Regions from separate parts of the Pantoea sp. X-Soil-ISGK-355 genome, predicted to be linked through region 4. Evidence: riboswitches for the same ligand, from Rfam matches in the RefSeq annotation. Region 4 holds a riboswitch; each other region holds the start of a gene.
What was found. Region 4 has a riboswitch for thiamine pyrophosphate ahead of thiC (phosphomethylpyrimidine synthase ThiC). Riboswitches for the same ligand answer to the same signal wherever they lie in the genome.

Region 1 (7,247 bases), on a different replicon from region 4:
TCCAGCACACACCCAAACCCAATATCATGATAATTAAGCCTGTTTTCCCATGAGCAGGCCGGGTAAGCTGTAACGCGCTTAGCAGCATATAAACCGCTGCTGCTTTATCTTAACGGCGACACTGGCCTGCATTTATTCCGGTCAGGCGCTTCTTTCATTAAGGATTTGCGGATGTCGATGACGCTGGAACAACTGCAGGACAAATATCCGGGTGCATTCACAGATGCATTCGTTGATTCCCCGGAATTAGCTAACGAGCTGGCAACGCTGATTATTGCCGGAAAAAAGGTAGCCACCTGCGGTTCGTTACAGAGCTGGCAGGATCAGGAAGTCCTGCCACAGCCGGGCGGCTACACCATTGTTCTGAACGGCGAAAAACGGCCCGTCTGCGTGATCCGCACTACCGGACTGTTCCTGACGCGCTTTGATCGCGTGACGCCCGAGATGGCGATGCTGGAGGGCGAAGGCGATCTCAGCCTCGACCACTGGCGGCAGGAACATCAGCGCTACTTCGAACGTGAAGGCTATTTCCACAGCGAAATGGAGCTGATCTTCGAAACGTTCCAGCTGGTCGAGGTGATCTAAACCCGAACCTTACAGCGTATTTGCCGCCATCAACGCCAGACGCGTAACACCACGCGCGGCGAGGTTCTCAGCCGCCTGAGCTGCACGCATGCCACTGGCACACACCAGTACCACACGCTGATCGGATGGCGGCTGCCAGGCTGCTATCTGCTGCGGCAAAATCCGTAACACCCGTCCGGCCACACTGACCGGCGCTTCTTCGGGACTGCGCAGTTCCACAATGCAATCGTCCTCACTGAGCATCAGCTTATCGATAAACGGGATGCCCGGCACGTCGGGTTCAGGTGCATCATCAAAGCGAAATTGCCTGATGTGCCAGTCCACAAAGTCGCAGTGAATCATGCAGCCGAGCGGCGACGGCGTCAGTTTCAATAACACACTCAGCACCATCTGGGCCTGCATTGCACCCAGCGTCGCTACCGCAGGTCCCATCACGCCCGCCGTATTGCAGTTTCCCGACGCTATCGGCAGTTGAGGAAAGAGCGCACGATAGCCAGGCGCACCGCCGCAGAATCCGCCGACATAGCCTTTGCGACCCAGCACCGAGGCGCAGATCAGCGGCAGACCACGCGGAGAGCAGGCGTCGGAGAGTTGATAGGTGATGGCGAAGTTATCCGCCGCATCCACCACCAGATCGACCCCCTTCAGCGCCTGCGGCAGTTGGCTGGCGCTCAACATCTGAGGATGTACCTCAACGTGGCAGTCAGGATTACGCAGCGCCAGCTCGCGCTGAGCACAGATTGCTTTCGGCTGGCCCACATCCCCGACGCCAAACAGCGTCTGCCGGTGGAGGTTGTGCAGCTCGACCCGATCGCCATCGTAAAGACGAATAAATCCGATGCCCGCTCCGGCCAGCAATGGCAGCAGCGTCGCGCTAAGGCCGCCCGCACCCACTACCAGCACCCTTGCCCCGCTCAGGCGCTGTTGCCCCGCTTCACCAATCTCCGGCAGCATCGCCTGTCGCTGATAACGCGTCATCGCTGCTCCTTAACTGAACTGTGCCAGACCAAAAATGGGCGTAGAAGCTGACGCCATGTCGCGTTGCTCCATCAATCCTGCCTGAAACGCCTCGTACCCGCCGTGGATCGCGGCGGCAAAGGCACCCGCCATGCGCACCGGATCGCGTGCTTTCGCTACCGCCGTGTTAAGCAGCACGCCATCAAAACCCATCTCCATCGCCTGTGCCGCCTGGCCTGGCGCACCGATGCCCGCATCAATAATCAGCGGCACACCTTTAAACCACGCACGCATGGCGCGTAGTCCCTCTATATTGCGCAGCCCCTGGCCGGAACCAATCGGCGCGCCCCAGGGCATCAGCACTTCACAACCCGCTTCCAGCAGTTTCTCGCCAACGATCAGATCTTCGGTAGTGTAGGGAAAGACCTGAAAGCCATCAGCACAGAGGATTCGGGCCGCTTCAACCAACGCAAAGGGATCGGGCTGCAGCGTGTCGGCATGACCAATCACTTCCAGCTTAATCCAGGGCGTGTCGAACAGTTCACGCGCCATCTGCGCCGTCGTCACCGCCTCTTTCACCGTGTGGCAGCCTGCGGTATTCGGCAGAATCCGTTTATTGAGCTGCTGCAACAGCGTGCGAAAGGCACCGCCTTCGCTGCCTTCACGACGCAGACTGACGGTAATGATCTCCGCACCGGATGCATCGATCGCCTGATGCAGAATGTCCGGTGACGGATAGCCGGCGGTGCCGAGCAGAAAGCGTGATTGCGGGGCAAATTGATAGAACATGGTTAACCTCCCTGCATCGGTGACAGGATTTCCAGCTGGCTGCCCGGCTCAAGCTGCTGGCTGGCATAACGGCTGCGCGGCACAAACTCACCGTTCAGCGCAGTGGCGACGGTGCGCGGGTCAATCTGCTGCTCCGCCATAAGTTCCGCCAGCGTGATTGCGCTGGTTTCAATCATGCGTCCATTAAGTTGAACTCGCATGAGTCATCTCCTGAGTGAGTTGCAGCATGAGTTTTTCAGCCATGATCGGGGCCAGTAAAAAGCCGTGGCGGTACAGCCCGTTTAACGAGAAGCGGCCATTTTCATAGCGGACTTCCGGCAGGTTCTGACGGTAGGCGGGACGCAGACCGGTGCCACTCTCCACGATGCGCGCTTCAGCCAGCGCCGGATGCAGGCTGTAAGCCGCGCTCAGCAACTCCATCATCGCCCTGCCGCTGATCGGGCTGCTGTCGTGACTTTCGACCATGGTGGCTCCGAGCATGAAGTGGCCTCCGGCACGCGGCACCAGATAGCAGGGAAAGCGCGGATGCAGCAGACGGACCGGACGGGAGAGCTGTACGTCGGTTGATTGCAGGATCAGCATTTCGCCCCGCACGGCGCGCAGGGCGGGCTGATGATCAAGAGCGTGAATGCCGCGGCAGTCGATAATTTTGCCACCGGGTTTACCGCTGTGAAAGGGTACGCCAGCCTCCTGCAGTGTGGCGCGCAGTTGCTGCAGTGCGCCGCGCGGATCAAGATGCGCCTCTGCAGCAAAGAACAGGCCACGGGCGAAACGATTTTCCAGCGCCGGTTCGATGTCACCGGGCGCAACCCACCGATGCTGCTCCGTCATGCTGGCGAAGCGCGTCAGTTCGCGACTGTCTCGCGGCGGCGCAACCACCAGCGTGCCCTGCTGCTCAACGCCATCAACGCGTTGCGCCCACCAGCCCGCCGCATGCTGGCCCCATTCGATCACCTGCGGCGGCGCGCTTTCCGCTTCGCACCAGGGCGCAAGCATACCGCCCGCCCAGTGCGAGGCGGCACGACAGTCCGGCTGCGTAATAATTTCGACGGATTCTCCCCGCTCCCTGAGCAGTGTGGCGACGCACAGCCCGGCGACGCCGCTGCCGATCACCGACCAGCGGCTCATGGTGTCCACCGGAGAGGAAGAAAGAGGTTCAGGATGAGATAGTTCACTTTGGCCTCGTTATCAGTTAACGAAGACCCGTGATACGGAGGGAAAAGGCAGAGACGTCGCGAACGCGCCCCTGCGGCAAGTATCGGATGCGATACCCGTCTTCCTACGCCAGTATCAACTGGGTCAGGTTCTAAGGGTCGCTAAGCCGCGCACTACGCTATTAGCCTCTCAGTCTCTCTGGCGAGACTCCCCTGACGGCTTTAGTTGTAAGTTAAGCGGGCAGCTTCGTCAAGCCGCATGCGTGAAGACGCGCCAGAAATTCGGAGGATATGTGCAGGCGTTTACTGTGAGTGCAAAGGCTATGCATTCGCATATGAGAAAAGAGAGATGTGTTAAACGGCAGGTGCTCTAAAGCGCCTGCAGCGATTGTGTCACCACGTCGGTTATTTCACGAATACGCAATTCAGCGCGGCGATAGTAGGTCCATTTCCCGACTTTGCTGGCTTCGACCAGTCCCGCATTGTGCAGGGCTTTCAGACATAACGAGGTAGCGGGCTGTGATAAGCCCGCCTTGTCCTGGATGAGGGTGGCACAGACACCATACTGAGCGAAGGGATAGAGCTGCGAATAGCCCGCAAACGCTTCGTCAGGATTTTTAAGCCACTTCAGTACTGCCACTCTGGTCGGGTTGGACAGTAACTTCAGGGCATTTTCGGGGGACATGCCGCCTCACATAAGATCAGGATTGAAAAACAGGATAGTCAGTATAGCCTTTCTCAGTGCCGCCATACAGGGAGGCGTTGTCGACCTCATTCAGCGGATAGCCCGATTTAATGCGCGCAGGCAAATCGGGATTCGCGATAAACGAGCGGCCAAAACCCGCCAGGTCGCCCCAGCCGTTATCCAGCATACGCTGTGCTTTTTCCGCCGTGTAGCGACCGGAATAGATGATCGGCGATCGGAATGCTTCCCTCAGCGCAACCCGGAAACACTCTGGCATATCCGGGCTATTATCCCAGTCCGCTTCGGCAATAGAGAGATAACCAACTTCCAGCTCATTCAGAAGCTGAGCGGCGCGGATGTAGGTTGCGTGGGGATCGCTTTCAACCAGGCCAAGATAGACGCGCTCTTCGTCGGTACTCGAAAACAGCGGCGCAAACCGCACGCCAACACGGTGGCTGCCAAATACCGAGCTGACCGCCTCAACCACTTCACGCAGAAAACGCAGACGATTCTCTGCTGAACCACCATATTCATCCGTACGGAAGTTGGTGTGCTCCGAAATAAACTGGTTAATCAGATAACCGTTGGCGGAATGCAGTTCCACACCGTCAAAACCCGCCTCTTTTGCATTTTCCGCTGCGCGTCGGTAAAGCGCCACGATCTCTTTTACTTCCGCGTTGGTCAGTACCCGTGGTTCGCTGGGTGCGGTCAGTATCCCGGCACCGGGTCCGGTTTCAATAAATACCCGGACGTTATCAGCCGCGATGGCTGAAGGGGCAACGGGTGCCTGTTTACCGGGCTGAAGCTCATTGTGAGAGACGCGACCAACATGCCAGAGCTGACAGAAAATCGTTGCGCCTTCCTGATGTACCGCCTCTGTCACCTTTTTCCAGCCAGCGATCTGAGCGTCGCTGTGGATCCCCGGCGTCCATGCATAGCCCTGCCCGCGAGGTTCAATCTGGGTGCCTTCGGTGATCATCAGTCCCGCGCTGGCACGCTGGCGGTAATACTCCACCATCAACTCGCCGGGAATATTGCCCGGCTGTTCACTGCGACAACGCGTCAGCGGCGGCAATACAATGCGGTTACGAAGCGTGAGATCGCCCAGGTTCAGGGGGGTAAAAAGTGACGGCATAACAAAAGGTCCTCTGATGTGTAAGAGGCGCCATTATATTTACACATTTAAATTTGTAAATGTGTAATCAGTGCTTTTTGTTTTAGTCGGGTTTATCAGAGTGTCTCATCATACTAAACAGCCTCATCGTAGCAATCCTGCCGACGCGACGCTCAGGATGGCTTTATTGTCACGAAAGAGCCGCCAGCCGCAGGTTCATCACCTTTTAAGCTATGTATTTATCAGCGAACGCCTGCCACTGCTGGCGATAAACCTCCAGCTGTTTAAGTGCGTCATCGATTGAGGGTTGCGATTTGTTGCCCGGATTCGGTGTGGAACGAATCACATCAGCAAACGCACTGAAAATGGCGTTCATGTCACTGCCCGATTTTGTCGCTTCGAACATCCTGGCCCGTTCATTCTGTGGCCGCGCGGTGCCGCTCTTTACCTGGTTGAGATAATCACGCGCAGCCGCCACGATTTCGCGGGTGCCATATTGATGCGCAATATCCAGCCTCTGCTGTGCCCCCAGCAGCGTGCGCTCTTCGCGGAATGCCACTTTACCGTCGATCATCTCATCAACAATGCCCGTCGCCTGCTCCCACTTGTCCTCCGGAACATATTTCTCAATAAGTTTGTGCAGTTTCACTTGCGTTAACGTTATTGCCATCGCTTCAGAGGTATCGCTGTTATCGTACTGATTTTGTCCCACCTGACCTTCAGCGAGCACCTGATGAAGTGCGCCCGCAAACTCATCCATACTGGCCTGGGTGTTATCTGTCGTCATGTCCACCAGGGGCCGGAATGTCCTTGCATCCCAGTTAGTATAGGGATCATTGAAAAGCGCATAGCCGAGGTTAAACGTGGGTCCCTGATTAGCGGATCGACTTGTCAGCAGACCTTTCAGATTTATATCCTGCTGTTCAGCTGAGACAGGATCAGCTACGACCTGCATCAGGCGGTCTCTTGCCGCCTGAGAGATGTTAACTACAGCGTCAGGAAGCGTTTTTCCGGTAATTGACTCGGTATTGACGCCTGAAGATGGTTTGATTACACCGGAAGTAGCATAGCTATTTGCCACGCCGTCTGTAAGTCCATTGATTAACACCATAATGCCCTCTACGGTTTGATGAATTGAGTAATTAATCGGCAGGATGTAACAAACCTTTACCGTGAAAAATACAATCCGTAAGGCGGGTGACTTCTTTGAAAATCAGATCATCAGGTTCGCTTTGGCATAACTTTGATTCATAATGCCTTCAGAAACCCTTATTTTCGCCTCCTGCAGGTCAACACATTCCATATAAGATTAAAAACTTGCGAAATGCATAGAAAAGCATCATGTCAGCAGGCCGTTATTCCTTTCAGACAAGGCAAATTCAAAGGACATATTATGAATAGTGCACTGACTTTAGAGGCGCTGGGACCACGTATTTGTATTATGGGTCCTTCAAACAGCGGTAAATCCACCTTAGCAGAGGCTATTTCCCGCAAAACGAATTTACCTGTTGTTCATCTTGATCAACTTCACCATCTTCCAGGTAGTCAATGGATTCCCAGAGCGCCGGAAGCATTTCGCCATTTGCATGCGGATGCAGTGAGTCAGGAAAAATGGGTGATGGAGGGAAATTATACAAAATGCATTGAGGAACGATTTGCTCATGCCACGGGATTGATTCTTCTGGATGTAAAAGTGACCGTGGCACTGCTGCGTTATATTCGCAGGTGTTATTCATCCACACCGCGAATAGGGGGTCTCGGCATCAGCAGAGAGTCCGTAAGCCTGGAGATGCTTAAATATATTGTTCGTACTGCCCCGCAGAATCGTAAGTACCATCAGACGCTTTACGATCAGGTCAGATTGCCAAAAGTTCTGCTTAATTCTCCGCACGAGATTAAAGCCTGTTCAGAATACTGGGGCTTACAGTTAAAAAAATAAGTAAACCCACACCGCTTCGATAAA
Region 2 (7,247 bases), 2.4 Mb from region 4:
GATAAGCTGCGCAGCCTGAAGAACGTTGATGTGATCCTGAACGCGCAGACCACTGAAGTGAAAGGCGACGGCACCAAAGTGACCGGCCTGCACTATATCGACCGTACGACGCAGACCACCCACGAGCTGCCGCTCTCCGGTATCTTCGTTCAGATCGGTCTGCTGCCGAACACCCCGTGGCTGGAAGGCGCGGTTGAGCGCAACAAAATGGGTGAGATCATCATCGATGGTAAATGCGAAACCAGCCTGAAGGGCGTGTTTGCTGCGGGCGACTGCACCACCGTGCCGTACAAACAGATCATCATCGCCAGTGGTGAAGGTGCTAAAGCCTCACTGAGCGCGTTTGACTATCTGATTCGTACCAAATCGGCTGAATAACATTTAGTTAGCCAGACAATAGCCCTTCAGCACGCCTGCTGAGGGGCTTTTTTAATAGCCCGCCAGTGTCATCAGCATCATCCATATCGGCGTCGTCACCGCCGCAAATACCGTTGAAAACAGCATACTCGCCGCCGCCGGGCCGGTAATGACATTGAACTTCTGCGACATCAGATAGACGTTAACCCCGACTGCCATCGATCCCAGCAGTACCACCACTTTACTCTCCAGCGGTGGCAAATCGGTCAGCCACGCGATAGCCCATACCGTCATCGGCTGCAGCACCAGCTTCAGCAGGCAGAGGGTATAGCTCTCTTTAAGTCCTTCCCGCACCCGATAATGCGCCAGGCTCATGCCCAGCGTCACCAGCGACAGGGGCGCGGCCAGTGAAGCCAGCATCTTTAACGGTTCTGCGGCCAGCATCGGCAAAGGACGCTGCAGAAAACTCCAGGCCGTCCCGCTGAGAATGCCGATGATGAGTGGATTCTTTACTACCCCAATCAGGGTGCGCCACACGCCTTCCAGCGAGAAGCTGCCCTGTTTCGCCCATTCGACCGAAACGGTGAGTAAGGTCCAGAGGATCAGGCTGTTAAATACCAGAACCAGCGCCACCGGGGGCAGGGCTTCTGGCCCCAGCAGTACTGTGGCCACCGGGATCCCCAGCATCACGTTATTGGAAAAGATGCCGCCCAGCGCAAAAACCGACGCCGCTACGCCATCCAGATTGAACAGCCTTGTTGCCAGCAGTCGCCCCACGATAAACACCAGCAGGCAACTGCCGAAGAAGGCCAGCAACAGGCGCGCATCCACCGGCGGACTTTGCGAGAAGGTGCTCATCACCCGAAACAGCATGCAGGGCAGTGCGACGTTAAATACAAAGCGGTTCATCCCTTCGCTGATGCTGGCGGGCCATTTTCCGAGGCGCGTCAGACAGTATCCCAGCAGGATCAGGATAAACAGCGGGGCTGACAGATAAATTTGATGGCTTAAGCTTTCAAACAGCAGTGGCATAGAGAGAGTCTGGTCAGGCGATGATTAGTTACCAGACTAACAAATTGCTAACTAACTGTTAACTTGAACTGTGTCTGGAATGACCGTTGCCCGGACACTAACCTAACCAGCGGCGTGCCTGTCTGTCACTGATATCCCGATAATAGACCCGGTGAATAATTTCGCCACAGCCTGTGCAGCGGGCGGAAAGATAGGTGGAGAGGTACTGTCTGCCATTGGGTGCCACGGCACCCTTGCGTTCAATATTAATCTCCTGCCATCGATGACGGTGTGGAATAAGCGCTAAAAATCGCATCATACGTCCTGAATAGTATGAAGTTCCGCTTCAGAAGTTTTTTAACTCCATGAAATAACGTGTTTTTTACGATAATGCTGCGAGCAGGTTAGTTATTATGGGGTCACCAGAGTCACTGCGGGAAATATTACTCATCAGGGTAATAAACACTTCTACTTATAAAGAGGTATTCCGATAGCCCGCAGCATTAAGCCTTTTTTTGTACTGCTGAGAGTTGATCGGGATCATGTGAATTGTTTCAGTTCCGATTATTTTCCAGGCTTGCTTTAACAGTACGGCTTGCCTATGCTGCAAGCCGTAACACGACTCGGGGTGCCCTTCTTAAATGAAGGCTGAGAAATACCCGTATTACCTGATCTGGATAATGCCAGCGTAGGGAAGTCTGATGCCTGACCGCATTCGCCTTCTTGTTCGCCGGTTGGGAGCTACGATGACACATCAATCTCAACACCTTTCTGCTGCGCACTTCGCGCCCGTTCTGCACACTTTCCGCCGTCAGTCACCGCTGGTGCACTGCATGACCAATGACGTGGTCCAGAACTTCACTGCCAATGTGTTACTCGCGCTCAATGCCTCACCGGCAATGGTGATCGATGCTGACGAAGCGGCACAGTTCGGCCGCTTTGCCGATGCGTTGCTGATTAACGTGGGCACGTTAACCCGCGAGCGCCAGCAGGCGATGCAGGCTGCCGTTATCGCGGCTAATCAGGCGGGCACCCCCTGGACACTCGATCCGGTTGCCGTCGGCGCGCTGACGCTGCGCAGCGACTTCTGTCAGCAACTGCTCAGCCAGCAACCGGCGGTGATTCGGGGAAATGCGTCAGAGATTCTGGCGCTGGCACAACAGGCCGGCGGCGGGCGCGGTGTCGACACGCTGCATCAGGCGGATGCAGCACTCAATGCGGCCCAACAGCTCGCGGAAACCTGGAGCACGCTTGTGGTCGTCACCGGTGAAGTGGACTACGCCACCGACGGCCGGCGACTCCTTGCCATAACCGGTGGAAGCCCGTTAATGACGCGCGTGGTCGGAACCGGCTGCGCACTTTCTGCTGTAGTGGCGGGATTCACTGCTCTGCCAGGCGATCGGCTGATGAACGTGGCGGCGGCCTGTCAGATAATGGCCCTGTCGGGTGAAAAGGCAGCGGCGCAGGCAGCCGGACCCGGCAGCTTTGTCACGGCGTTTATTGATGCACTCTGGACGCTGGAGGTAGAGCATGAAGCGCATTAATGCTCTGACGATTGCCGGTACCGATCCCAGTGGCGGCGCGGGCATCCAGGCCGATCTGAAAACCTTCTCAGCTCTGGGTGCCTACGGCACCAGTGTGATTACCGCGCTGGTGGCACAAAACACCCAGGGCGTGCAGTCGGTTTATCGCATTGCGCCTGACTTTGTTGCCGCCCAGCTCGATTCGGTACTGGATGATGTGCGTATCGACAGCGCAAAAATCGGCATGCTGTCTGAAACGGCCATTGTGGAACAGGTTGCAGCCCGGCTGAGGCGTGCTGAGATCCCGTTTGTCGTGCTGGATACGGTCATGGTCGCGAAAAGTGGTGATGCGCTGCTTTCGCCAGACGCCGTGGCCAGCGTACGGGAGCAGTTATTACCGCAGGTGTCGCTGATCACGCCAAATCTGCCGGAAGCGGCGGCGTTGCTGGATTGCGCTATCGCCACCAATGAGGCAGAGATGCGCGAGCAGGGGCGGGCCTTGCTGGCACTCGGCTGTCAGGCCGTGCTGATGAAGGGCGGTCATCTGGCGGCGTCGGAGAGTCCGGACTGGCTGATTACTCACTCAGCGGAACAGCGATTCAGCACGCCACGCGTGCATACCCGTCATACCCATGGCACCGGCTGCACGCTGTCGGCCGCCTTAGCCGCGTTACGTCCGCGCCATACTGACTGGGCAGAGACGATTGAGGAAGCGAAAAACTGGTTGCAGCAGGCGCTGTTACAGGCGGATTCGCTGGAGGTCGGGAACGGCATCGGACCGGTGCACCATTTTCATCAGTGGTGGTGACGGCGAAGGTCCGCATCGACCTGGTAATCAGGCGGTGCGGGCAGTTTCCGTTTCAGGGCGCTTCAAACCAGGCGCTGTTACGCTCGGCAATCGGGGTGATTGAGAAGATCATCTCCTGCAGGTGACGACGCATCGCCGCTTCGGCGGCATCGGCGTCATGGCGCTTCAGCGCGGCAAAAATCTCTTCATGCTGCTCAATCAGCCTCTCCGGTGGTGAGACTTCACTCAGCGTCAGAAACCGCACCCTGTCCATAGCCGCTTTTATGTTTTCCACCGTCTCCCAGGCGAGCTTGCAGTCAATGCTTTCAGCGATCAGGCGATGAAACTCATCGTCCAGAGTGAGGAAAGCCTGGCTGTCATGCCGCTCAGCGGCCATGCGCTGCAGCTGCAGATTATGTTCCAGTGCCATCAGGGCGGGATCGTCAATCTCCACCGCTGCCCGCCGCACTACCGACACTTCCACCGCCTCACGGATAAACCGGCCATCCGCGACACGTTTAGCGGAGATTTTGCGCACGAAGGTGCCGCGCTGCGGCAATACCTGTACCAGTCCGGCTTCAGCCAGCTTTATGAACGCTTCACGCACCGGCTGGCGTGAGACGTTGAAGCGTGCTGAGACCTCTTTTTCAGAGAGCAGCGAACCTGGCTGAATTGCGCAGGTAACAATATCTTTGCGCAGATAACGGTAAATCTGCTGATTTACCGGTTCGCTGGTAGTAATGGTATAGGCGATCGACATGCAGCAATATCCATATTACGGCTGACCGGGGCCAGCGCGATGGGAAAGTGTCAGTCTAATCAGCGCGCTGCGTCTGCGCCAGCGCTTTTAGCCGCGGTTGAGACACTGATGCACTGTAGCACGCGCGCCCTGGGTGGTGAGTTGCTGATACCAGACAGTCAGTCGGGCAACCACGTCGCTATTCTGCGCCAGATCCTCGCCGAATACTTCGCGGATGGCGAGCAATGCCCGCACGCGAGACTCACCTTCTTCACTGGCGGCAACGCACTCTGCGAGCTGCGCTTTCAGCGGATCGCGGATGTCGATCGGCTGACCCTGTTCATCGACGCCGCCGACATAGCGCATCCAGCCCGCTACGCCCAGCAGCAGCAGGTCGCAGTCACTACCGCGCTGCAGGTGCCAGCGCAGGCTATCGAGCATACGCTGTGGCAGTTTCTGTGTGCCGTCAGTGGCAATCTGTCCGGTGCGATGTTTAATGGCGCGATTTTCATAACGCGCAATCAGTGAATCGGCATAGGCGTTGAGATCCACGCCCTGAGTGCGCAAAGTAGGAGCCTGCTCATCGATCATCAGTGAACGGGCGGCGGCGCGGAAATGGTGATCGGCCATGCAGTCGCTGATGTATTCATAACCGGCAAGGAAGCCGAGATAGGCCAGGAAAGAGTGGCTGCCATTCAGCATGCGCAGTTTCATCTCTTCATAGGGCAGAACGTCACTGACCAGTTCTGCGCCCGCGTTTTCCCACGCCGGACGACCATTGACGAAGTTATCTTCAATCACCCACTGGAAGAAGGGTTCCGCTTCAACCGCAACCGGGTCGCTGGAACCCAGGCGCGCGCTCAGGGCCGCAAACGCCGCATCGGTCATCGCCGGAACGATGCGATCGACCATGGTTGAGGGGAAGGTAATGTGCTGCTGAATGTACTCTGCCAGCGCCGGATCCTGCTGCCGCGCCAGTTGCACAATCACGTTGCGGGTGACATGACCATTTTCCGGCATGTTGTCACAGGACATCACGCTGAAGGCAGGTAGCCCCTGGTCACGGCGGCGGCGGATCGCGGCCAGAATCAGACCTGGCAGCGAGCGTGGCGCATCCGGATGCTGCAGGTCATGGACGATATCGGGATGATCGGGATTTAAATTGCCACTGGCGGGCTGATGACAGTAGCCTTTTTCAGTGACGGTCATGGAGACAATCGCCACTTCAGGCTGACTCATGGCGTTAATCACCGCCTCAATACCGTCACTTTTACCGTGCAGCGCCTGGGTAATAACGCCAATTACCCGGGTATGCAGGGAATCATCAGCCATCTCGGTGAGGGTATAGAGCAGATGCTGCTCACGCAGAGCCTGAATCAGCGCGCCGCTGTTGAGGTTCACTTCGCAGTATCCCCAGTCGCTACCCTGTTCAGCCAGCCTGTCGCTGCAAAGTGCCTGATGAGCGCGATGAAAAGCACCAAAACCGATATGCACCATGCGGGTTTTTAACTGGCTGCGGTCGTAAGCGGGGCGCCGGACCTCAGCGGGGAGGCAATCAATCTGTAACATAGTCCGTCCTTATGGCAAACGGGGCGCAAAGCGCCCCAAAACATCGTTCTGTTAGCGGAACAACACTCAGACCGAAACCGGTTTATCCTCAGGTTTCGGACTGCGAATCACAAACAGCACCAGGAAAGCCCCCAGCGCGGCGACACAACCCGCCAGCACAAAGGCGCTATCGAATTTACCGGTATGCTGAACAATAAAGCCGGTGACGATCGGCCCGATGATGCCGGAAAGGCTCCCCACCAGATGGATAAAGCCGCTGATGCTGCCGATACGACTTTTGTGCACCACATCCTGAATAATCGCCCAGTAGATCGCGCCGGTGATGTAGAGGAAGAAAATCGACACAGACATCATAATTACCGCAGGCACCACATCTTTTATCGTACCCGCCAGCGCCACACAAATTGCGGCGGCCAGCAGTGAGACCACCAGCACAATTTTGCGGGACAACAACAGCTTGCCGGTGATGTTAAAGATCTTATCGGAGATCCAGCCACCCAGTGCCAGGCCAACGAAACCGACGATCCACGGGATCATGGTGGTGATGCTCATTGATTTGATATCCAGGCCGTGCGCCTGCACAAGGTAGGCCGGGAACCAGCTCAGGAAGAAGAACAGGATGTAGTTGTAGCAGAAGAAGGCAAATGCCGTGACCAGGATAATCGGCTGGCGCAGGTAGTAGCCAAACGGATGTGACGTTTCTGACAGGTCAACCTCATCATTCGGGCTGGTGGCTTTCAGGCGATCGATCAGCTGACGCTCTTTTTCGGTGACCAGTTTGCTCTTCGCCGGATTATCAGCGGCAAAGAAGAGCCAGAACGCCATCCATACCAGACCGATACAGCAGACGATCACAAAGGCCGGACGCCAGCCATAGGCCAGGGCCAGATAACCAATGATCGGGCCGGCGACTGCGCCACCTAAAGGTGACCCGGCACTAAGTAAACCCATCGCCGTGGCGGCCTGTTTCTTCGGGAACCAGCCATTAATCGCTTTGTTAGCCGAAGAGCAGATCGGGCCTTCAGCCATGCCGAACAGCACACGCAGGATCAGCAGCGACCAGAAGCCGGTGGCCAGCGCGGTCATGCCGCAGAAAATGGACCAGGCACCCACCGCCACGGCCAGTACGATTTTTGGACCATAGCGGTCAGTGGCAAGCCCGCCAAGGAAGTTAAACAGGGCATAGCCAAAGAAAAAGCTGCCGAAGATCATGCCAAACTGCTCAGCATTAATCGCCAGATCCTTCTCTACCAGCGGTACG
Region 3 (7,247 bases), on a different replicon from region 4:
CCACGCAGTTTTTGCAGATCAAGATGAGCCGTAATAAAGCCAGAAGAAAACCTGCGGGAAGCAGCAAGGTTCCCGCGATTATCCAACGCCTGCCGTTTCTGCGTTTTGTGCTGGGTCGTCTGATTGGTCTGGGCTTCCGAACGGAGTCGCCACAGGTTGCGCGTATGAAGTAAGTGCGTTAAATGATTTCGACAGCAATCAGATATCGTGCGACACTGTTTCACTGTGAAAGTACTGTCAGATTGAGCCGCTATTTATCTGATAATTGGGCGCTAATTGAGCATTATTAAGCTAAATTATTTTCGATTTTTGCGCCTGCAAAGGAGAGGTTTCAGTGCATAACGAGCAAAACGGCAGCGACGTAAAACGCCTGAGTGCAATTAAGGCACTTTTGTCGCCGGATGAAATCCGGGATAAGGTGCTGGAGAGATTCGTGAATCTCGCCAGTCAGGTGCTGGGTATTTCAGGCAGCTTCATTTCGATTATTGACGATAATAATCAATACATAAGAGCGTCACGGAACTTCGATCTTAAACAATCGACCCGTGATGAATCTCTTTGCCGCCACGTCGTTGATGGTGAGGGACATCTGGTGGTGGTTGACACCTTACTGGATGAGCGCTTTGTCACGCACCCGTTTGTGAAAGGCGATCCGCATATTCGTTTCTATGCCGGTGTCTCGCTGCAGAACCTCGACGGTGCGGTGCTGGGCACGCTCTGCGTCACCGATACCCAGCCACATCCCTTTACGGATGAGAAACTCGCCACGCTGCGCTCACTGGCTACGCTGGTCACCTCTTTTCTGGATGCCTGGAACAACGCGGGTTTTGCCGACGTCATTACGCACCTGCCGAATCGCCCACGCCTGATTCGTGATATTCAGCAACTTACCCTTGTCGCACCGCAGAGCCGCTTTCGCCTGATTCTTATCGACTGCCTCGACATCATTCGTGCCTATGAGCTTTCCCGTGCGGTGGGTATTGCGCCGATGGAGAAATTACTCAGGCAGATGGCGCAGGATGTGGCACACCGGCTCAATCTTCCGGAGAATGAGACGCTCTATACTTTCGCCCCAGGCCGTTTCGCCCTTGTTCAGCCCTACTCAGGCCGTTATTCAGCGCATAACATAAGCGATCTGTTCAAAGGCATGCGGGCCGATCTGGCGGAAAATATCACGCTCGATCTGGATGTCTTTACCGGCGAAACAGAGTTTGTACCGGGACAGATGGATGCCAACGAAACGGTACGTCAGGCCGTTAGCGCGCTACATGAAGCGATTGATGAGAACATCAGTGCGATGTCGTTTGATGAGAGTTACGACTCGCGGCGCACCGAAGACTTTTTGATCATGAATGATCTGGCTCAGGCGCTGAATAAAGATGAAGAGTTGTATCTCGCCTGGCAGCCTAAAGTGTGTCTCAAAACCGGTAAAACGGTCGGGCTGGAGGCCCTGATCCGCTGGAATCACCCTGAGCGGGGTGAGCTTTTCCCATCAGAATTTATTCCGTTAGCCGGTAAAACCAACCTGATCTCCGATCTGACCAACTGGGTTATCGATCACGCTGTTGAGCAGCTGGCGCGCTGGAATCGCGAGTACGACCTGATTCCGGTCTCGATCAACGTCAGTGAACGCGACTTTGCCAGGCCCGATTTTGCCGATCAGCTGGTGGCGAAATTAGCGGCAGCGCAGTTACCTAACTCGATTATGGGTATTGAGTGTCTTGAGAATGAGCTGATCACCAAAAGTGATGTGGCGATCAAAGGGCTGGAAGCGCTGAAGTCGCACGGCTTTATGGTCTCTCTGGATGATTTCGGCACCGGCTACAGCAATATCAGCTACCTGCAGGATATCCCGCTGGATGTGATTAAGATCGACCGATCGCTGATCTCGCGTATGGGCGAAGACGACGCATCTAAAATCATCGTCAGATGCATTATCCAAATGCTGAAAGAGCTGAATTACACCGTGCTGGCCGAGGGTGTGGAAGCAGAAGCCACGCTGGGACTGCTTAAAACCTACGGCTGCGATCAGATTCAGGGCTACTTCTTTTCAAAACCGCTGCCAGCCAGCGACATTGAACACTGGCTTTATCAGAAGTCACGCTAGTCAACCCGCCCGCAGCACTCGCTGCGGGCGCGCTTATCACTCACTGCCGATAGCGTAACGCTCAACCGGAGTGATGTGTTTAATCAGCTTATTATCAAACAAAAACTGCTCATAAGTCTGATAGCGTGCGCGATCCAGTTTTGCCGGATCGGCGGCGAACAGCGGCAGCGTAGCCTGCCATGCCTGATGGTTTAGCGGTGTATTCAGCTCAGGATGCGCCTGTGCAAATGCCTGCCAGCTCTCTTCAGGGTGAGCCTGCAACTGTGCATTCCCCTTTTTCAGTGCCCGCAGAAACTTTTTAATTTTTTCTGCATGCGCCTCATCACGGTTAGCAACGATAATCAGCTCATCATAGGCCGGCACGCCGTAATCCTCGACGTTTAACACCACCGGATCTTTGCCAGCAAGTTTCATCTCCAGAGCTTCGATATTGCGATAGCCACCTATCACCGCATCAACCTGCCCGGTCATCAGGGCGCTGGTGAGCTGAAAATTGACGTTAACCCGCTTTACCTGATCGGCCTTAATGCCGTCATGGCTCAGCATGGTCGCCAGCGTTGCTTCTTCAATGCCGCTGACGGAATAACCGATACGTTTTCCTTTCAAATCCGCTGGTTTTTTCACCGTTTTGTCCAGCGTCATCAGCGTATTCAGTGGCGTATTAATCAGCGTGCCCACACGCATCAGCGGCAGGCCCTGGTCGGCGAAAAAATGCAGCTGCGTCTGATACGTTATCGCTAAGTCCGCCTGCTTAGCGGCGACCAGACGCGGCGGCAGCGCAGGGTCGGAAGGCGGCACAATGTTAACCTCCAGACCCTCTGCCGCAAACGCACCGGTTTGCTGAGCCACCATAATGGGTGCATGGTCGGGGTTGATATACCAGTCGAGCACCAGCGTCAGTTTTTCCATCGCCTGAACCTGCGAGGCTAAGGAGGCGCTGAACAGCAGGACAAACAGGGGCATTTTAGTCATAGGTTGTCTCATCAGTAGGGTCGTCAGTGTGGCTCGGGAATCCAGGTAATCAGGCGGCGAAGCAGAAGGTCGATGATCAGCCAGAGGGTCAGCGTCATCAGCACCAGAATAAACAGGGCAGCGAAACAGAGGTCGCTCTGCATCCGGGCGTTGGCATTCAGCATCACGTAGCCCAGCCCTTCAGCCGATCCGACCCATTCACCAATGATGGCACCGATCGGCGCGACGGCCGCTGCCATCCGTAAGCCCGAACCCAGGGCGGGCAGTGCGGCTAACAGCCGGACATGACGCAGTTGTGCTATGTGTGAAGCGCCCATCGTGCGAGCCAGATCGAGATAGCCAGGCGTGACGCGACGCAGGCCATCAAAAAAAGCGGAGGTAACAGGAAAGAAGATCACCAGTACCGCCATCGCGACTTTGGCGCTCATGCCAAAGCCAAACCAGAGCACCAATAGCGGTGCCAGGGCAAATACCGGAATCGCCTGGCTGGTGATCACCAGCGGCATCATCCAGCGCTGTAACCACGGCGAAAAGGTCATGCCCAGTGCCAGCACCGCGCCCAGCAGCACGCCGAGCGCCATACCGATGAGGATTTCAGTCAGGGTGATCAGGCTGTGATGGCCGAGATAGCCAGCGTTGTCCCACAGTGCGGTAGCAACCGCAGCGGGCGAGGGCAGCAGAAAGGCCGGAACGGAAGTGAGTGTGGCGAGCCACCACAGCGTAATCAATCCGGCAGAGAGCATGACTCCACGGCGAAGCGCGGCGAAACGTAATCTCATCCGCCCAGCCTGCTTAGCTGTTTCAGCAAGGTGGCCTGACTCTGGATCACGCTGGTATCGTCTGCTGCCCGTGGTGGCTGGCCCTGGAGTGGCGGGCAGGTTTCAATGCCTGCTGAACCCATTACCAGCAGGTGATGACCGAGGCGACAGGCTTCCGCGGCATCATGAGTGATCAGCAGCACGGTATGTCCGGCCAGCACTTCTGCCGCCAGAGTCTGAATCTGTGTCCGGGTCAGTGCATCCAGCGCCGAGAAGGGCTCATCCATCAGTACAATGGGCTGACGGGTATAGAGGGTACGCGCCAGCGCTACCCGCTGACGCATACCGCCCGAAAGTGTCGCAGGTCGCGCACGGGCACAGTGGCTCAGGCCAACCCGCGCCAGCAGATGCTGCACCAGATCACGATCGGCTTTCTCACCTTTCAAGCGGCTGGCGAGGCAGACGTTCTGTTCCACCGTCAGCCAGGGATAGAGCAAATCCTGTTGCCCCATCCAGGCGATGCGCCCGGCCAGCGGCAGACCATCGCTGCCCTTAATTTGTCCCGAAGTGGGCGGCGTCAGACCGGCAATCACTCGCATCAGGCTGCTTTTACCTACGCCGCTGGCACCCAGCAAAGCGGTAAATGCACCACCCGCGATCTCCAGATTAAGCTCGCTGAACAATGGCTGCTGATCCAGCGTCAGGCAGAGCTGGCGAACGGAAATACCCGGCGGCACGGCATCGTTCAGCGGCTTCATGAGCTGCCCCGCAGACCGTCAGCATGATTAAGACCCATCTGCCAGAACGCCGCTTCCAGCCGGGTTGCGGTCGTAAAAATCTCCGACAGTGAGTTAATACGTTGTTCACCGGCGCGCTGCTGAGCCAAAGTTTCAAACAGCAACAGTGAGGAACCGACGCCCGTCAGGTAGGACTCATCGCCGTAATTCTCAATCCATGCCGCGTAAGGATTCCCCTCAAAGCAGGTCGCAGGATTGTCCAGCAGCCTCAGGCCGATTTCCGCATAACCGGCGACGCAGGGCATCAGCGCCGTCATCAGCGCCAGCGCATCTCCGGTGTGACCCACGTCCAGCACGTAGCGGGTATAATTGATTGTTTCCATTGCCTCAGGTTCGCTCGCCACCGCCTCTTCGCTGATGCCCCATTGCTGGCAGTAAGCCAGATGCAGCGGCAGTTCGCTGATAATGGCGTTCAGCGATGCCGTCGCGCTGCGTAAAGCAGCCGGTTCAGAGAGCTTACTGATCAACAGGCCCCACGCACGGGCGAAGTGCAGCAGGAACAAATAATCCTGGGTGAGATAGTGGCGGAAAGCGGCGGGTGGCAGCGTACCCTGACCGAGCTGCTGCACAAAATTGTGCCTGACATAATCGTGCCATTGCGTGCCCGCCTGCTGGCGCAGACGACCATAAAAACCGGTTTCGAAAAGCGGATGTGACATAGGATCTCCAGTAACAGGGAGATCCGGGCATAAGGTCTGGAACAGGGGATGAAGCAGGAGATGAGGCAGAACATCTGCCGACCCGTCCCTTCGCTGGCATGACCCAGATCAGGTTCAAAGGGTTCGGCTTGCGCCATCTCAGCCCATGACAGGACACCCCTCGGAGACATTCGTTATACGATATTTATTGCTGGAGTACAACGACACCAGTACGCGTTATTCAGTGACAATGTCACTCAAGATTGGCCCCGTTGCTGGCAATCACTTTCTTATACCACCAGAAAGACTTTTTGCGCGTGCGCGCCAGCGTGCCGTTACCCAGGTCGTCGCGGTCAACGTAGACGAAACCGTAGCGCTTGCTCATTTCACCGGTTGAGGCGGCAACCAGATCGATGCAGCCCCAGCTGGTGTAACCCATCACCGGCACGCCATCTTCAATGGCATCGCCCATGGCGCGGATGTGTTCACGCAGATAGCTGATACGATAATCATCATTGATCTCGCCATTCGCGTCGATTTCATCGCGCGCCCCCAGGCCATTCTCTACCAGGAAAAGTGGCTTCTGGTAACGGTCATACATCATATTCATAGTAATGCGTAAGCCCAGTGGATCGATGCCCCAGCCCCACTCACTGCGTGGCACATGGGGGTTGGTCAGGGATTTCACCACATTGGCTGCGCTGCTGTTCTGTTCGTTCATTTCCGCCGAGGCGCAGCGAGAGGCGTAATAACTGAACGAAACAAAGTCGACGCTATTTTTCAGGATATCGGCATCGCCATCAGCGATCTCAAGCGTAACGCCTTTTTCCCGGAACACGCGGGCGGCGTAAGCCGGATAGGCACCGCGTGCCTGCACATCAATGAAGAACAGGTTTTCACGATCCTTCTCCAGCGCCGCCCAGACATCCTCTGGTTTACTGGACCACGGATAAAAGTTGCCGCCTGCCAGCATACAGCCGATCTGATTTGCTGGATTTACTTCATGCGCGATCCGCGTAACCAGCGCGCTGGCAACCAGTTCGTGATGCGCCGCCTGATACTTCACCTGCTCCTTATTCTCACCCGGTTCGAACACCAGACCCGCACCGGAAAACGGGCTGTGCAGCAGGATATTGATCTCGTTAAAGGTTAGCCAGTATTTCACCAGGCCATCAAACGCCTCGAAACAACTGCGGGCATAGCGGGCAAAGAAGTCGACCATTTTGCGATTGCGCCATGAGCCATATTCGGTCACCAGATGCATCGGCACATCGAAATGACAGAGCGTAACCAGCGGTTCGATATTATATTTCCGGCACTCCTCAAAGACGGCACGGTAAAAAGCGATGCCTTCTGGATTGGGCGTCAGTTCATCACCGTTTGGATAGAGGCGGCTCCAGGCAATTGACGTACGAAATACGCTGAATCCCATTTCCGCCATCAGCGCAATATCTTCCGGATAGCGATGATAGAAATCAATGGCATCATGGCTGGGATAAAATTCATCATCCCGCAGCGTAAAGCGCTTTTCCAGACCCAGTTTGACCGCCAGTCGGTGTGGGCCATGCGGGATCATATCGACGGTGGTTGCGCCCTTTCCGCCCTCACGAAAACCGCCTTCACTCTGATTGGCGGCTAACGCGCCGCCCCATAAAAATCCTTGCGGGAACCTTGAATCAGACATGCAATCCTCTTTTCCGGGTCAGAATGACCCTTTCCTTTAGTGGCTATTAATCGCGTTGGTGCGTTCGGTAAGCGGCGCGGGATGCGCGGCGGTAGCGGATTCGGATTTCGTTTCAGTTTCCGCTTCAGGAATATCTTCAAACCCTAACAGCAGCGTCAGCACAAACGACAGCACCACCGACAACACCATAACCGCACCGACCCAGACGATACTGATGGGATTGCTGGGGTCAAAAAACTGAACGCTGGTGAAAAGGCCCGGTGAGGCCATTGAGTGGCTGGCCAGCCCGCC
Region 4 (7,247 bases):
AAACTACGGGCTGCCGATCAACGAGCAGACTGAACAGGCACTGGCGCGGGTGGGTGCGGCCGTCGAGCGCGCCATGCTCTCGTGCCAGCATGAGACCCAGGCTTCAGCCTCCACGCTCGCATAGCGAAGAGAAGAAGCAGGGCCGGCAAGAGGAGGGATCCGGCCCTGGTCAGATAACCTTAACCTGACGGATGCCACGTTAAAGTTTTGGATCACAGCACGCCAGCGGCAACATGCACCTTTGCGCGGCACTTTCCCGGAATAATGCTGGCTTTACCGATTTTGCAGCCGCTATGCGCGACAGGTTCCATAAATGCTTAGTCGCCTGGTCCTGCCAGCGCCAGAAGGGTGCGCGTTGCGGCACGCCAGTCATCTGCCTGAGTAATCGCACTCACCACAGCAATACTGCCTACGCCGGTGGCCAGCACCTCGGGTGCCCGCGCAATCGAGATACCACCAATCGCCACGGTGGGAATATGCGTCAGCCGTGTCAGATGCCGTTTCAGCTGCTCAATGCCCTGCGGCGAAGAAGGCATCTCTTTGGTCTGCGTCGGGAAAATATGCCCAAGTGCGATGTAAGAGGGCTGGATTGCCAGAGCGCGATCCAGTTCCGCATCGTCATGGGTGGAGAGCCCCAGACGCAATCCTGCCTGATGAATGCGAGCAAGATCGGCGACATCGAGATCCTCCTGACCCAGATGTACGCCATAAGCCTGATGTTTAATCGCCAGCTGCCAGTAGTCATTGATAAACAGGCGGGCGTCGTAGCGTTTACCTAACGCAATCGCCTGAGCAATGGCGGGTTCGGCGACCTCATCAGGCCGATCTTTGATGCGCAACTGCATCGTGCGAACGCCCGTTTCAAGCAGGCGTTCGATCCACTCGGGGCTATCAACCACCGGATAAAGTCCCAGGCGCGGGACGGTAGCGGGAAATGCGGGCATCGTTACTCCTCCTTAATGGCATCGGCGGGGTGATAGAGCTCACCGCCGCGGCTGCGGAAACGATCTGACACCTGCGCCATGCCCACTTCAACCGGCTCGGCACGGGCATCCTGGCGTGTCGCAAACTCGCGCACCTCCTGGGAAATTTTCATCGAGCAGAATTTAGGGCCGCACATTGAGCAGAAATGGGCCACTTTGCCTGACTCCTGCGGCAGGGTTTCATCATGCATTGCCCGCGCCGTATGGGGATCCAGCGCAAGGTTAAACTGATCTTCCCAGCGGAATTCAAAGCGTGCTTTAGACATGGCGTTATCACGGATCTGCGCTCCAGGGTGGCCTTTCGCCAGATCGGCAGCATGCGCTGCGATTTTGTAGGTGATCAATCCCTGCTTCACGTCCTCTTTGTTCGGCAGACCCAGATGCTCTTTGGGCGTGACGTAGCACAGCATGGCACAACCAAACCAGCCAATCATGGCGGCACCGATACCCGAGGTGAAATGGTCGTAGCCGGGCGCGATATCAGTGGTCAGCGGCCCAAGCGTGTAGAAGGGAGCTTCATTGCACAGATCGAGCTGTTCAGTCATATTACGGCGGATCATATGCATCGGCACATGTCCCGGACCTTCAATCATCACCTGAACGTCATACTCCCAGGCAATACGCGTCAGTTCGCCCAGGGTACGCAGTTCGGCAAACTGCGCCTCATCGTTGGCATCCTGAATGGAACCCGGACGCAGACCATCGCCCAGCGACAGGGAGACATCGTAAGCGGCGCAGATTTCACAAATCTCGCGGAAGTGCTCATACAGGAAGCTCTCCTGATGGTGGGACAGGCACCATTTCGCCATGATCGAGCCACCCCGCGAGACAATTCCCGTGAGGCGTTTCGCCGTCATCGGGACATAACGCAGCAGTACGCCCGCGTGAATAGTGAAGTAATCGACGCCCTGTTCCGCCTGCTCCAGCAGCGTGTCCCGGAATATTTCCCAGTTCAGCGCCTCGGCCACGCCATTCACTTTTTCCAGCGCCTGATAGATCGGCACGGTCCCGATGGGCACCGGGCTGTTTCGCAAAATCCATTCTCGCGTTTCATGAATATAGCGACCGGTAGAGAGATCCATCACCGTGTCGGCACCCCAGCGGGTCGACCACACCAGCTTTTCTACTTCTTCCTCGATAGAAGAGGTGACTGCCGAGTTACCGATGTTGGCATTGACCTTGACGAGGAAGTTACGGCCAATGATCATCGGCTCCGATTCAGGATGATTGATATTGGCAGGGATAATGGCGCGTCCGTCAGCGACCTCCTGACGGACAAACTCGGGTGTGATATCGGCGGGCAGATGCGCGCCAAAACTGTGCCCCGGATGCTGTTGCAGCAGCACCTCACTGCGGATTCGCTCACGGCCCATGTTTTCCCGCAGGGCGATGAACTCCATCTCCGGGGTAATCATGCCCTGACGGGCATAGTGCAGTTGCGTGACACGGCGGCCTGCACGGGCGCGTCGCGGTGTTGGCAGGTGATCGAAGCGCAGATGATCCAGCCCCTCGTCAGCCAGTCGCTGCTGGGTATAGCCCGAGCTGTTCTGCTCAAGAAGCTCACTGTCGTCGCGTTCAGCAATCCAGCGTGCGCGCAGCTTTTCCAGACCGCGATGCACATCAATCTGTGCCGCGGGATCGCCATACGCACCTGCCGTATCATAGACCGGCACCGCTTCATTTTGCTCATAGAGAGGCTGTTCTTTGTTGCCGCCGATATGGGTCGGGCTTAGGGTGATTTCACGCATCGGCACGCGAATATCTTCCCGGCTACCGGTAATCCAGACGCGACGGGACTGAGGAAAAGCACTGCCGCTTTGCAGGGAATCGATAAATTCCTGCGCCTGGGTACGCTGTTCACGACGGGACATTTTTGGGTCAGACATAGCAATCTTCCTGTTAAGGGGGAACGATGCTTGTCCGGAGTTCGGAAGGAGTAACCGTATAGACAGCACAGGCATGCTGGCATACAGAGAAGTTTTACTCTTGTTCCCTACGCAGGTTCTAACCTGGTCAGGTTCCGCGGATCCCGAATTAACGGTCTCAGCCCAACTGGGCACTCCGACAAGAAGCGGTTTTTTCGCGGGTGTCTGATAACAGACTCGGGCGTAAAAACCTCACATTTCAAAGCTAAAATAAAAAAGGTTCTTTGGAGAGCGCTCCTCAGAACCTGTTCAGCATAAAAGGGCTACAGGATAATCTCAAGCCCTTTGCCATTGTTAACCACTAAGCCGGACGCGCGATTTGGCTGTCATTCGCCACTGGTGGCGTAGCAAGCTGGTTATCCCAGGCCAGCTGAATCAGCTTATCTTCCAGCGTAAAGCGTGATTCCAGCACTTCACCCACTTCGGAGAGAGCCTGCTGGAAGGTCATGCAGTTTTCATCATCAATGGCCTGCTGCAGGTGACCGTCATACAGCTGCATCAGACGCTCAGTGTTTGCCTCCAGCGGAGGGTAGATCTGCGCGGCGGCGATCATCGGGCTGTCGCCACTCATTTCACTGATCACGCGCTCATAGATACTGAAGTGACCGGCAGAAAGATAGTCGACCAGGCCGTGACAGAAGTTGTCGAGTGCCTGCTCATCAAGACGCGTCAGCGCCTCTTTTTTAGGTTTAAGACCGACCAGGTGATAATAGGTCACCAGTAGCTGGCGACGCGCTTCAAGCCACGAATCGACCAGTTCATTACTGCCACCTACGCGTTCAGCCAGGACGTCTAACTGGTTAAGCATATCTAACTCCATGTGAGTTATAGTTGTTTATCTACACACTTAACATCAGGGCTTCAGCGTGCGAGTTGACGCTAAGGATGACGAAATAAATGCAATGCGAAATCTCAAGCGTAGACGCTGGATGGTGGATTGTCAGCCATGAACAAAAACTTTGGTTGCCACAAGGTGATTTACCCCACGGAAACGCCGAAAAATTCGGTTTAACTGGCAGTAAGGCCCGGACCATTGGTGAATGGCAGGGCGAAAAAGTCTGGCTGATTTGTGAGCCGCGTTCCTCCGATATGTTCTCCGTGCGACAGCTGATCGATCAGGATGTGGCGCTGTTTCAGCTGGTGGGTCGCGGTGTACAGCTGGCGGAGTTCTACCGCTCTCATCGCTGGTGCGGCTATTGCGGACATGAGATGCACCACAGCAAACATGAATTTGCCTGTCTCTGCAGTCATTGCCGTGAGCGTTACTATCCGCAGATCGCGCCCTGCATCATTGTGGCTATCCGTCGCGGCGATGAAATCCTGCTGGCGAATCATGCCCGCCATCGCAACAAGGTCTACACCGTGCTGGCCGGTTTTGTGGAGGTCGGCGAGACGCTGGAGCAGGCCGTTGCCCGGGAAGTGATGGAAGAGAGCAATATCCGCGTCAAAAACGTCCGTTACGTGACCTCCCAGCCGTGGCCCTTCCCGCAATCGCTGATGACGGCGTTCATGGCGGAGTATGACAGCGGCGATCTGCAACATGACGGTAAAGAGCTGCTGGATGCCGCCTGGTTCCGTTTTGATGCGCTGCCTTTGCTGCCACCGCCAGGCACGGTAGCGCGCCGCCTGATTGAAGATACCGTCGCCCTGTGCCGCGCCGAAGCGTGAAAGTGCTACACTACACGCCTGTTATTGAGAGAGTGTTGAGATGAGTGAACTGAAGAACGATCGTTATTTGCGTGCCCTGTTACGTCAGCCGGTTGATGTCACGCCGGTATGGATGATGCGACAAGCCGGGCGCTATTTGCCGGAGTACAAAGCGACACGCGCCCAGGCGGGTGATTTCATGTCGCTGTGTAAAAACGCCGAGCTGGCCTGTGAAGTGACCCTGCAGCCGCTGCGCCGTTATCCGCTGGATGCCGCCATCCTCTTCAGTGACATCCTGACCATTCCGGATGCGATGGGACTGGGTCTCTACTTTGAAACCGGCGAAGGCCCGCGTTTCTCTAATCCTGTGACCTGCCGCGCTGACGTTGAGCGTTTGCCGGTGCCCGATCCTGAAATGGAGCTGGGCTATGTGATGAATGCGGTCCGCACCATCCGTAAAAACCTGAATGGCGATCTGCCGCTGATTGGCTTCTCAGGCAGTCCGTGGACGCTGGCCACCTACATGGTGGAAGGCGGCAGCAGTAAGGCCTTTACTAAAATTAAGAAGATGATGTATGCCGATCCGGCGACGCTGCACGCGATGCTGGATAAGCTGGCCGACAGCGTCATCCTCTATCTCAACGCTCAGATCCGCGCCGGAGCGCAGTCCGTCATGGTCTTTGATACCTGGGGCGGCGTGCTGACCGGTCGTGACTATCGCGAATTCTCCCTGCACTACATGCACAAGATTGTCGATGGCCTGCTGCGTGAAAACGACGGCCGCCGCGTGCCGGTGACGCTCTTTACCAAAGGCGGCGGACAGTGGCTGGAAGCGATGGCTGCCACCGGTTGTGATGCGCTGGGTCTCGACTGGACCACCGATATTGATGATGCACGCCGCCGCGTAGGCGACAAAGTTGCGCTGCAGGGCAACATGGATCCCTCTATGCTCTATGCGGCACCTGAACGTATCGAGCAGGAGGTGGCCGGTATTCTGGAGCGTTTTGGCTCAGGCACTGGTCATGTCTTTAATCTGGGGCATGGCATTCATCAGGACGTTCCGCCCGAAAATGCCGGTGTCTTTGTTGATGCTGTGCATCGTTTATCGCGTCCCTGGCATCAGGAGTAATTATGGACATTGCCGCACTTCGCGCTGAGCAGTTACAACGCGCCGCTGACGTGGTGCGTGAAGATGACTTTGACGTTCTGCCGCCCCGCTTTATTGGCGGGGCAGACGTTGGGTTTGAGCAGGACGGCACCGTCACGCGGGCGGCGATGGTGATACTGGAATATCCCTCGTTAAAACTGGTGGAGCATCGCATCGCGCGCGTTGAGACCACCATGCCCTATATTCCGGGCTTTCTCTCCTTCCGTGAATATCCGGCGCTGATGGCTGCCTGGCAGATGCTGGAGCAAAAGCCTGATCTGTTGTTCGTGGATGGACACGGTATTTCGCATCCAAGACGGCTGGGCGTCGCATCGCATTTTGGCCTGCTGGTCGATGTGCCCACTATTGGTGTTGCGAAAAGTCGTCTCTGCGGGCGTTTTGACGATCTGGATGCGCAGCCTGGCAGCCGTCAGCCGCTGATCGACAAAGGTGAGCAGATAGGCTGGGTATGGCGCAGCAAGCTGCGTTGTAATCCGCTGTTTGTCGCCACCGGTCATCGTGTCAGCCTGGATACGGCGCTGCAGTGGGTCGAAAACTGTACGCGCGGTTACCGGTTGCCGGAACCTACCCGCTGGGCCGATGCGGTTGCCTCTAACCGAACCGCTTTCCAGCGCTGGCAAAACGCGCTTTAACACTGTTTGTGCTGCGGTTTTGCAGTTACACTGCGGCCAGAGAAACGAATAAGAGCCACCTTTATGTTACAGAACCCCGTTCATCTGCGTCTGGCGAAGCTGGAAAGCTGGCAGCACCTGACTTTTATGGCCTGCCTGTGCGAACGCATGTATCCCAACTATCGCGCATTCTGCGAGCAGACTGAATTTGCCGATCCGGCACTCTATCGCCGGATTCTTGATCTGATCTGGGAAAACCTGACGGTCAAAGATGCGAAGATTAACTTCGACAGCCAGCTGGAAAAACTCGAAGCCGCCATTCCTGATGGCGATGCATTTGAGGTTTACGGCGTTTATCCGGCTATCGATGCCTGTGTGGCATTAAGCGAAGTCGTTCATGCGCAGCTGAGCGGCGAAACGCTTGAGCATGCTATTGAAGTCAGCGAGACCTCAATTACCACCGTCGCTATGCTGGAGATGACCCAGGCTGGACGCGAAATGACCGATGAAGAGCTGCGTGAAAACCCGGCTATCATCGATGAGTGGGACCTCCAGTGGGAGATTTTCCGTCTGCTGGCGGAGTGTGAAGAGCGCGACCTTGAATTGATTAAAGGTCTGCGATCTGACCTGCGTGAAGCGGGAATTAGTAACATCGGTATAAATTTCCAGCAGTAAGGCGATAAAACGTGACTTCAGGCCCGAATTAGCGCGCCTGAAGGCTTCACATTGGCCCCCTGTCTGGTCTACATTTGGGGGGCTGAAAATTGTGGCTATCGGTGCGTGCAGGCAGAAGAGTGCCAGAATATGGCTTTTCCCTCGCACTCGTTGCTTAGCAAGCGATAAATACACTTTAAGGATAACTTATGAACAAGACTCAACTGATTGATGTGATCGCAGAAAAAGCTGACCTGTC

Region 1: linked by a shared signal. The riboswitch ahead of AC6I8J_RS20780 (FAD-dependent oxidoreductase) and the one ahead of thiC (phosphomethylpyrimidine synthase ThiC) in region 4 are both predicted to bind thiamine pyrophosphate.
Region 2: linked by a shared signal. The riboswitch ahead of thiM (hydroxyethylthiazole kinase) and the one ahead of thiC (phosphomethylpyrimidine synthase ThiC) in region 4 are both predicted to bind thiamine pyrophosphate.
Region 3: linked by a shared signal. The riboswitch ahead of AC6I8J_RS19595 (TenA family protein) and the one ahead of thiC (phosphomethylpyrimidine synthase ThiC) in region 4 are both predicted to bind thiamine pyrophosphate.

Annotation. Positions count from the first base shown of each region.
Region 1 is NZ_AP035972.1:442,899-450,145, forward strand. Features, by position in the region: gene AC6I8J_RS20760 (ASCH domain-containing protein) at 172-585, shown strand; gene AC6I8J_RS20765 (HesA/MoeB/ThiF family protein) at 595-1,563, opposite strand; gene AC6I8J_RS20770 (thiazole synthase) at 1,573-2,331, opposite strand; gene thiS (sulfur carrier protein ThiS) at 2,334-2,531, opposite strand; gene AC6I8J_RS20780 (FAD-dependent oxidoreductase) at 2,515-3,459, opposite strand; TPP riboswitch at 3,591-3,710, opposite strand; gene AC6I8J_RS20785 (ArsR/SmtB family transcription factor) at 3,856-4,170, opposite strand; gene AC6I8J_RS20790 (alkene reductase) at 4,187-5,305, opposite strand; gene AC6I8J_RS20795 (hypothetical protein) at 5,511-6,239, opposite strand; gene AC6I8J_RS20800 (P-loop NTPase family protein) at 6,678-7,223, shown strand.
Region 2 is NZ_AP035971.1:2,672,198-2,679,444, reverse strand. Features, by position in the region: gene ahpF (alkyl hydroperoxide reductase subunit F) at 1-378, shown strand, start outside; gene AC6I8J_RS12350 (AEC family transporter) at 430-1,389, opposite strand; gene AC6I8J_RS12345 (hypothetical protein) at 1,487-1,684, opposite strand; TPP riboswitch at 1,983-2,080, shown strand; gene thiM (hydroxyethylthiazole kinase) at 2,115-2,912, shown strand; gene thiD (bifunctional hydroxymethylpyrimidine kinase/phosphomethylpyrimidine kinase) at 2,899-3,699, shown strand; gene AC6I8J_RS12330 (GntR family transcriptional regulator) at 3,752-4,438, opposite strand; gene AC6I8J_RS12325 (mannitol dehydrogenase family protein) at 4,526-5,986, opposite strand; gene AC6I8J_RS12320 (MFS transporter) at 6,053-7,247, opposite strand, start outside.
Region 3 is NZ_AP035972.1:182,486-189,732, forward strand. Features, by position in the region: gene AC6I8J_RS19570 (FAD-dependent oxidoreductase) at 1-173, shown strand, start outside; gene AC6I8J_RS19575 (sensor domain-containing phosphodiesterase) at 335-2,107, shown strand; gene AC6I8J_RS19580 (ABC transporter substrate-binding protein) at 2,144-3,079, opposite strand; gene AC6I8J_RS19585 (ABC transporter permease) at 3,103-3,858, opposite strand; gene AC6I8J_RS19590 (ABC transporter ATP-binding protein) at 3,855-4,595, opposite strand; gene AC6I8J_RS19595 (TenA family protein) at 4,592-5,293, opposite strand; TPP riboswitch at 5,362-5,464, opposite strand; gene AC6I8J_RS19600 (6-phospho-beta-glucosidase) at 5,526-6,956, opposite strand; gene ascF (PTS cellobiose/arbutin/salicin transporter subunit IIBC) at 6,993-7,247, opposite strand, start outside.
Region 4 is NZ_AP035971.1:271,127-278,373, forward strand. Features, by position in the region: gene AC6I8J_RS01165 (aminotransferase-like domain-containing protein) at 1-124, shown strand, start outside; gene thiE (thiamine phosphate synthase) at 318-944, opposite strand; gene thiC (phosphomethylpyrimidine synthase ThiC) at 947-2,869, opposite strand; TPP riboswitch at 2,957-3,057, opposite strand; gene rsd (sigma D regulator) at 3,210-3,716, opposite strand; gene nudC (NAD(+) diphosphatase) at 3,806-4,576, shown strand; gene hemE (uroporphyrinogen decarboxylase) at 4,617-5,684, shown strand; gene nfi (deoxyribonuclease V) at 5,687-6,355, shown strand; gene AC6I8J_RS01200 (YjaG family protein) at 6,419-7,009, shown strand; gene hupA (nucleoid-associated protein HU-alpha) at 7,198-7,247, shown strand, end outside.